Regions from separate parts of the Mesorhizobium onobrychidis genome, predicted to be linked through region 1. Evidence: predicted binding sites of a transcription regulator. Region 1 holds the regulator's gene; the other holds the start of a gene.

Evidence for each region. Region 1 encodes PhoB, which activates phosphate uptake and scavenging genes when phosphate is short. Its sites were predicted from a motif close to TGTCATNNANCTGTCAT; they were not measured.
Region 2: the regulator PhoB is predicted to act here: its motif matches at 1,372-1,388, upstream of pstS (phosphate ABC transporter substrate-binding protein PstS).

What each region holds. Positions count from the first base shown of each region.
Region 1 is NZ_CP062229.1:1,377,160-1,381,371, forward strand. It holds gene pstB (phosphate ABC transporter ATP-binding protein PstB) at 1-796, shown strand, start outside; gene phoU (phosphate signaling complex protein PhoU) at 835-1,542, shown strand; gene phoB (phosphate regulon transcriptional regulator PhoB) at 1,559-2,248, shown strand; gene IHQ72_RS06725 (ROK family protein) at 2,456-3,703, opposite strand; gene xylF (D-xylose ABC transporter substrate-binding protein) at 3,972-4,212, shown strand, end outside.
Region 2 is NZ_CP062229.1:3,068,706-3,072,917, forward strand. It holds gene IHQ72_RS15255 (2OG-Fe(II) oxygenase) at 425-1,165, shown strand; gene pstS (phosphate ABC transporter substrate-binding protein PstS) at 1,513-2,607, shown strand; gene IHQ72_RS15265 (Na/Pi cotransporter family protein) at 2,695-4,212, shown strand, end outside.

The sequences.
Region 1 (4,212 bases):
CGGCGTCGAACAGAAACTGAGTAGCGGAACCAACGCCCCTTCGATCAAGATGAAGGGCGACAAGGTCTCTGTTCATTACGGCGAGAAGCGAGCTCTGTTCGACGTGGATCTCGATGTCCGCGAGAACCAGGTGACGGCGTTGATCGGCCCATCGGGCTGTGGCAAGTCGACCTTCCTGCGTTGCCTGAACCGAATGAACGACACCATCGATATCGCGCGAGTGAGCGGCAAGATCACACTCGACGGCGAGGATGTCTACGACCCGAAAATCGATGTCGTCGAGCTGCGAGCTCGCGTCGGCATGGTATTCCAGAAGCCGAACCCGTTTCCCAAGTCGATCTATGAAAACGTCGCTTACGGTCCGCGCATTCACGGCCTCGCCAGGAGCAAGGCCGAGTTGGACGGCATCGTTGAATCGAGCCTGAAGAACGCCGGTCTGTTCAACGAGGTCAAGGATCGCCTGCTCGAGTCGGGCACCGGTCTCTCCGGCGGACAGCAGCAGCGCCTGTGCATCGCGCGCGCCATCGCCGTGTCGCCGGAAGTGATCCTGATGGACGAGCCCTGTTCGGCGCTCGATCCGATCGCCACCGCCCGCGTCGAGGAACTGATTGACGAACTGCGCCAGAACTACACGATCGTCATCGTCACTCATTCGATGCAGCAGGCAGCGCGCGTGTCGCAACGCACGGCGATGTTCCATCTCGGCTATCTGGTCGAGGAGGGCGCGACCGACAAGATGTTCACCAACCCCGACGACAAGCGCACCCAGGACTACATCACCGGCCGGTTCGGCTGAGCGGTCCGGCGGCGAATTTCGAACACGAGGACAGTATCATGGGTGAACACACCGTCGCGTCTTTCGACGAGGAACTGGAGCACATCGACAGGCTGATCCGCGATATGGACGAGCTCGCCGCCGCGATGGTCGCAGCCTCGATCCGCGCGTTGCTTGCATCAGACAATGCGATGGCGCAGCGCGTCGTCTCGGACGACGCCATCATGGATGCCCGGCAGCGCGAACTCGACGATAGTGCGATCACGCTGATCGCCAAGCGGCAGCCGATGGCGCAAGATCTGCGCGCAGTGGTTGGCGCAATCCGCATGGCCGGCGATCTCGAGCGCATCGGCGACCTGGCCAAGAACATAGCCAAGCGGGTCAGCGCAGTCGGGCAGAGCGCCACGCCGCGTAATCTCTCGCACGGTATCGACGCGATGGCGGATCTCGTTCTTGTGCAGCTTCGCGGCGTGGTCGAGCACTATGTGTCGCGTAATGCCGGCGCGTTGAAAGAACTGCGCGCCGACGACCAGAAGATCGACGTGAAATACACGGCGGTTTTTCGCGAACTCCTGACCTACATGATGGAGGATCCGCGCAACATCACCGCCTGCACGCATCTTCTGTTCTGCGCCAAGAATCTCGAGCGTATCGGCGATCATGTCACCAACATCGCCGAAAACGCCTACTTTGTCGTGACCGGGCAGCAATTGCCGGCGGATCGCCCGAAGCTAGACGAAACGACGATGTCGGCGCCGGCGACATGACAGGAGTGACCGGCCGATGATCGCGCCGCGCATCATGGTGGTGGAGGATGAAGAGCCGCTGGGCGTCCTCCTCCGTTACAATCTGGAATCCGAAGGTTATCAGGTCGAGGTGGTGACGCGCGGCGACGAGGCCGAAATCCGGCTGCAGGAAAACGTGCCCGATCTCCTGGTGCTCGACTGGATGGTGCCGGCGGTTTCCGGCATCGAACTTTGCAGGCGCCTTCGGGTGCGTCCCGAAACTGAGCGGCTGCCGATCATCATGCTTACCGCGCGCGGTGAGGAGAGCGACCGGGTGCGCGGCCTTTCCACCGGAGCCGACGACTATCTGGTCAAGCCGTTCTCGACGCCGGAATTCATGGCCAGGGTCAAGGCGCTGCTGCGCCGCGCCAAGCCCGAAGTGCTGTCCAGCGTGCTTAAGGTCGGCGACATCGTGCTCGATCGCGAATCGCACAGGGTCTATCGCAAGAAGAGCGAGATCCGGCTCGGGCCGACCGAATTCCGGCTGCTCGAATTCATGATGCGGCACCCGGGTCGGGTCTTCTCGCGCAGCCAGTTGCTCGACAATGTCTGGGGCGAGACGATCTACATCGACGAGCGCACGGTGGACGTCCATGTCGGACGGTTGCGCAAGGCGGTCAACAATGGTCGCATGCCCGATGTCATCCGCACCATCCGCGGCGCGGGCTATGCGATCAGGGAAGACTAGGGATGTGCTGATATTCGGGTGATGCCGGCCTGCGAATGGCGATTTCCTGCGCTTCCGGTACTCACGTACCCAAAGTACGCTCCGTTCCGGTTTTCGGAACCCGCCCAGTCCGGTCGCTTCGCGCCCGTCTTCGAGCCCGGCGCGGACTGACCTGAATCTCAAGACATCCCCAAGTCGCAATCCGCCTTTGTTCCTTGCCTTTCGGACTCAGGCCACGTCCTTCCTGATCGTGCCGGACCTTCCTTGCGCGCCCGGCGCGAAAATCTCCTGGTCGACGAAGCTCAGCGCCCGCATCGCGCAGCCTTCGCGGATCAGCGGCAGCTCGTTTGGCTCGGTGTCGAAGGAAATCGAACCCGAATGCTGGCCGCCGGCGGTCTGGGCTATGGCCTCGCGCAGGGCCGGCTCGATCAGGTCGAAGGCGGCAGCGCTGGCGCCGACCATGGCGACCGGCGCCGGATCGATCAGCGCGAACAGGCTGCCGAGCCCGAAGCCGAGCGCTTCGCCGGCCTTGCGGTAGGCTTCGCGTTCCGGTCCGTCCGTCTCGCGCGCCCGGGCCGCCAGTGCCCGCATCTCGGCGTCGCTGACGTCGGCGACCGGCTCGGCGTTCTCGCTCAATTGCCTTGCGTTGCGCCAGATAGCATAGTTGCCGGCATAGGCCTCGACGCAGCCGCGCCGCCCGCAGCGACAGAGCGCGCCGCCCGGCCGATGGATCATGTGGCCGAATTCGCCGCCCGAGGAATGGGTGCCGGTGAACAGTTCGCCTTTCAGCACCAGCCCCATACCGATGCCGTGCGAGAGCAGGATGGCGATGAAATCGTCGCGGTAACGATCCGGGTCGCGCCAGCGCAGCGCCACGGCCATCATGTTGCAGTCGTTCTCCATGATGGCCGGAATGCCGAACTCGCGTTCCAGAATGTCGGCGAAGGCGATGTTCGTCTGCGGCGTGATCGGCGACCACAACATGGCGCGCGCATGGGAATCGGTGATCCCCTGGATCGCCAGCGCGATGCGGGCGACGCTTTGGACATCGAGGTCGGGGTCTTCGAGCCGGCGCCGGACAATGGCGACACATTCGTCGATCAGCTCGTCGCGCGACATGGTCAGCGTGTCCAGCCGGCGCTGTTCCTCGGCGACCACCTGTCCGGCATAATCGATGACGGCGACCGACAGGAAATTCAGCGACAACACGACGGCCAACACCGCAGCGGCTTCCGGATTGAGGCTGAGCCCGACCTGCGGCCGGCCGCGTTTCAGCGAAGTGGTCTCGCTGGCCTTGCTCTCGGTTAGGATGCCTTCTTGGATCAGGTCGGAAGAGATCGCCGATATGGTCGAATGGCTGAGGCCGGTGGTCGCGGCGATCTCGGTCCGCGACGGCTGGCCTGCGCGCCGTATGGCCGAAATCACCATCGCCCGGTTGCGCCGGCGCAAATCGTCATGACGAATTCCAACCGACATTCTTTTGCTTCCTCCCTATTGCCGCGGCCGCTCATGAATCGGAAGCCGTCGGTAATATCAGACAAATACTGGCAGAAGCAGAAGGCCCTGTCATTGTTTATTCCGAGGCTCGAAAAAATTCGGCAGGAGCATCAAAATCCATCAGAATTGATGTTGACAGCGCTTCGGCGTTGGACCAGTATTTTTTCGGGGCTCGAAAAAATAGGGCCTCTTGTGCCGGCCTTCGGGCCAGTGTGGGCGCGCCGTACGCGGCGCAGGGAGGAAAATCATGAAGAGATTCGCAGCCGCCATTCTGGCGGGGGTAGCCATGTCGCTGACGCTCGCATCGGCCGCGCAGGCCAAGGACAAGGTCATTGGCGTTTCGTGGTCGAACTTCCAGGAAGAGCGTTGGAAGACCGACGAAGCCGCCATGAGGACGGCGATCGAGGCCGCCGGCGACAAGTATATTTCCGCCGATGCACAGTCCAATCCCGGCAAGCAGCTGACCGATGTCGAGAGCCTGATCTCGC
Region 2 (4,212 bases), 1.7 Mb from region 1:
GGCCCCTTGCGGGAAGATGTCCGGCAGGACAGAGGGGTGGGACGGATCACGGCTTTATTCCAGCTCGGGTTCCTCGCCCCCACGAAGGTGGGGAGAGGTGGCTCGGCGAAGCCGAGACGGAGAGGGGGGAACCGCGCCCTACGAAAGCCCCCTCTCCGGCCGCGGAGCCTGTCCTCGGGCTTGCCGAAGGCAAGACCCGTGGGCGGCCACCTCTCCCCCGCTTCGCGGTGGGCGAGGAACCCAGGTCTTGAGAGGCCGGCAACGCCCCCTCCGCCCTGCCGGGCATCTCCCCCGCAAAAGTCCTCAAGGGGAGATCGGCAGCTTCAACCTTGTGCCTAACCCCATTGGCATGAAACGGGTGGTTTGCGTGCGCTGCTTCACCCATCTGATTGCAGAAGCCGATGAAGCCAGAGGAGGCAGAGCCATGACCATACACACGGTTCCAGAAGCAGCGGTCCGATCGGCGGAAGCGCGGGTCTCCAAATATGACTGGCAGGCGCTGGCCGAGGAGATGAGCGGCTATGGCTGCGCCGTGATGGAAAAGCTGCTGACACCGGAAGAATGCCGGGAGATCGCCGGGCTCTATCCCGACGAAAGTCATTTCCGCAGCCACGTCCACATGGCGCGGCATGGCTTCGGCAAGGGCGAGTACCGCTATTTCCGCTATCCCTTGCCCGAACTGATCGGCGGCTTGCGCACCGCGCTCTATCCGCGCCTGGCCGCGGTCGCCAACGACTGGAACGAACGCATGGGCGTCGCCCAGCGCTACCCGGACGAACACGCCGCGTTCCTTAAGCAATGCCACGAGCAGGGCCAGACGCGGCCGACGCCGCTCCTGCTGCAATACATTGCCGGCGACTTCAACTGCCTGCATCAGGATCTCTACGGCGATCTTGCCTTCCCGCTGCAGGTGGCGATCCTGCTGTCCGAACCGGATAAGGATTTCATCGGTGGCGAGTTCGTGCTGACCGAACAGCGTCCGCGCATGCAGAGCCGGGCCGAGGTGGTGCCGCTGCGCCAGGGCGACGCGGTCGCCTTCGCGGTCCACAATCGTCCGGTCCAGGGCAGCAAAGGCAGCTACCGCGTCAATCTCAGGCACGGCGTCAGCCGGCTTCGCTCCGGCATGCGCCACACCGTCGGCATCATCTTCCACGACGCGAAGTAAGGCTGTCGTAGACTCGAGTGGGGCTGCAGCTCAGGCCTAAAACATTGCCCGTTCATCGGCGATTTGATGGCGTGCCTTGCCCTTGGCAAGGTCGCCGAGCTGCAATTGGCCGATCGCGCACGAGCCGCGGGCTTGCCGAACAATTCTTCAGGCAACCGCGGCAATCGCAGAAAATCCGAATAAAAAGTTTCACCGACAAAGATCTTTGTCATCCAATCGTTAACCAAGGTTCATACGATGAGCGATGTTGTTTCTCTGCCGGCGTTCGTTCGCCGGGCGGATGACTGTTGATGTCTGCCAAGACTGAAAAGTAGCTATTCGTTTGTGCAGTATAGTCGGGGGTCGCCATGATGTTTCCAGCAGGCTTTGCGTCACTAGGGCGCAAATGGGCGAAAATAGCGGAATCAAGTGGCGCCATCACGCTGGCTGTTGCCTTGATGATCGGGGCCGCTGCACAGGCCGAGCCTATTCGCGGCGCCGGATCGACACTGGCTGCCCCGATCATCGGCAAATGGGCAACGGCCTACGAGAACGCCCGCGCCGATGGCGGCGACTATATCTCGCCCGATTGGCAGGTCGACTATGAAATCGTCGGCTCGCTCGCCGGCGTCCTGCGTCTCGATCAGCCGGACATGGACTTTGCCGCGACGGATGCGCCGATCGACGCCGCCGAACTTAGGAAAGCCGGCCGCCAGCAGTTTCCGATCGTGATGGGCGCCATCGCCGTCGTCATCAATCTCGACGGCATTGGCCCGGGAAGCCTTCGCCTGACGGGGCGGCTTCTGGCCGACATCTATCTGGGCAAGATCCAGTCGTGGTCCGATCCGGCGATCAAGGCGGCGAATCCGGACCTGACGCTCCCCGATCTCAGGATCAGCGTTCTTCACCGCAAGGATGGTTCCGGCTCGACCTTTGTCTTCACGGAATATCTGTCGGCGGTCAGCGAGGAGTGGAAGACCAAATACGGCGCCAATACACTGATTTCGTGGCCGCTCGGCGCCGACGCGGAAGGCACACAGAACCTCATTCGAGCGGTGCATGACACGAAAGGCGCGATCGCCTATGCCGAATCCGGTCAGGCCCAGCGCGCCAGTCTTTCCTACGCGCTGATCGAGAACAAATCCGGCAAATTCGTCAAGCCGGAGCCGGAGGGCGTGCAGGCTGCCGCGACATCGATCGACTGGGCGCAAACGACCGATTTCTTCGCTTCGCTGACCGATCGAGACGGCGACGCCGCCTATCCGATCAGCACGGCGGTGTTCGCGGTCGTTCAGGTCTCGGGCCGTTCGGAACATCGCTATCGCCGCGTGCACGACCTTTTCCGGCTCGCCTTCGCACAAGGTGCGGGCGACGCCGCCGCACTCGGCTATGTGCCGCTGCCGAAGACGCTCGTCGATCAGGTCGAACAATACTGGGCAAGGCAAGAGCCCGTCGGAAACTGAGCGGAAGAGCCAGGCTACTGCTTCGCGCAGCACCTGAACTGAACGTCATATCGCGCCGTGGTGACGGCTTGTTGGGGACTGCGTGACATGGACATAGATATCTTTAAGGACATCCTCGTGCCGGTGATCGGCGGGTTGGGCATCTTCATGCTTGGCCTCGACTTCATGGCAAACGGCATCCAGGCGCTTTCGGTCAACCGGATGCGCGCCTTTCTCGCCAAGGCTGCCGGAACGCCGATCAAGGGCGTGCTGGCGGGAACATTGATCACCGGCGTCATCCAGTCGTCGACGGCGATGAGCGTCATGGTCGTCGGCCTGGTCAATGCCGGCGTCATCGCGCTTCGACCGGCGATCAGCGTGATCATGGGCGCCAATATCGGCACCACGCTCGGCAACGGGCTCATCGCCCTGCCGCTCGGTCCGCTCGGGTTGATCCTGGCCGGCGTGTTCTCGCTGGTCTACTGCTTCGCCAAAAGCGAAAAGGTCAAGAACATAGCGCTCGCCTGCATGGGCTTCGCGCTGATCTTCTATGGCCTCAACCTGATGACCGGCGGCCTGCGTCCGCTTCGCAACCTGCCCGAAGTGATGGCGCTGCTGCAAACCCTCACGGCCGACTCCTACCTCAACCTGCTCAAATGCGTGTTCATCGCCGCTGGCGTGACCGCTATGATCCATTCGTCCTCGGCGACGATCGGCATTGTGATGGGCCTTGGCGCCGCCGGCATCCTCGACTGGACGACCGCCGTCGCCTTCTCGCTCGGCGCCGATCTCGGCACCACGATCACCTCGTGGATGGCTTCGCTCAATCTCTCGAAGAATGCCAAGCGGACCGCTTACGCGCACATCTCGTTCAACATCATCGGCGTGTGCATCACCATCCCGCTGTTCTTCGTCTCCATGCAGGTCCTGGAGTGGGCCATGCAGTTCTTCGGCGGCGATCCCGCCATTCCGGTGATCGTCGACGGCAAGGAGACCTTTCCCCTGGTGCCGGTGGCGGTCGGCCTTTACTCGACGTTCTTCAACATCTTCAACACGCTGTTGCTGTTCCCGTTCATCGGTGTGTTCGAGCGGGTTCTATCGCGTGTCGGCCGCACGGATGCCGAGGATGCCGAGGATTTCTCGACACCGAGATTCCTCGACCGCAAGCTGGCCGGCGATTTTGCCAAGGCGGTTCCCGCCGTTCAGCAGGAGACGGCCCGTCACCTCCAGGCCGGCGCCATGTTCCTCGACATCGCACGCTCATCCAAGAAGGCGCCGTCGGATCCGGGCGAGCACTATCTCGCAACCGACATCCTCAGCCGCGATATCCGTGCCTACACCGCCGAGCTGATTAAGGAGGATTTGCCGTACGACCAGCTCGACCTGATCGCCAGCCTGATCGAGGAGGCCGACTTCACGGCCGCCCTGACGGAATCCATGCATCAGGTGGCGCGCCGCGTGCGGCGCGAGAAATTCAGCGGTCCGGCGCAGGCGATCGTCGACGTCGCGCTGAGCAAGCTCGATGCTTCGCTGCGGGAGATCTTGCCGACTTACGGCATCTCCGACCCGAATCTGCCGGCCGGGCATGTCAATCTTCCGGAGGTCGAGGAACTGCGCGCCCGCACG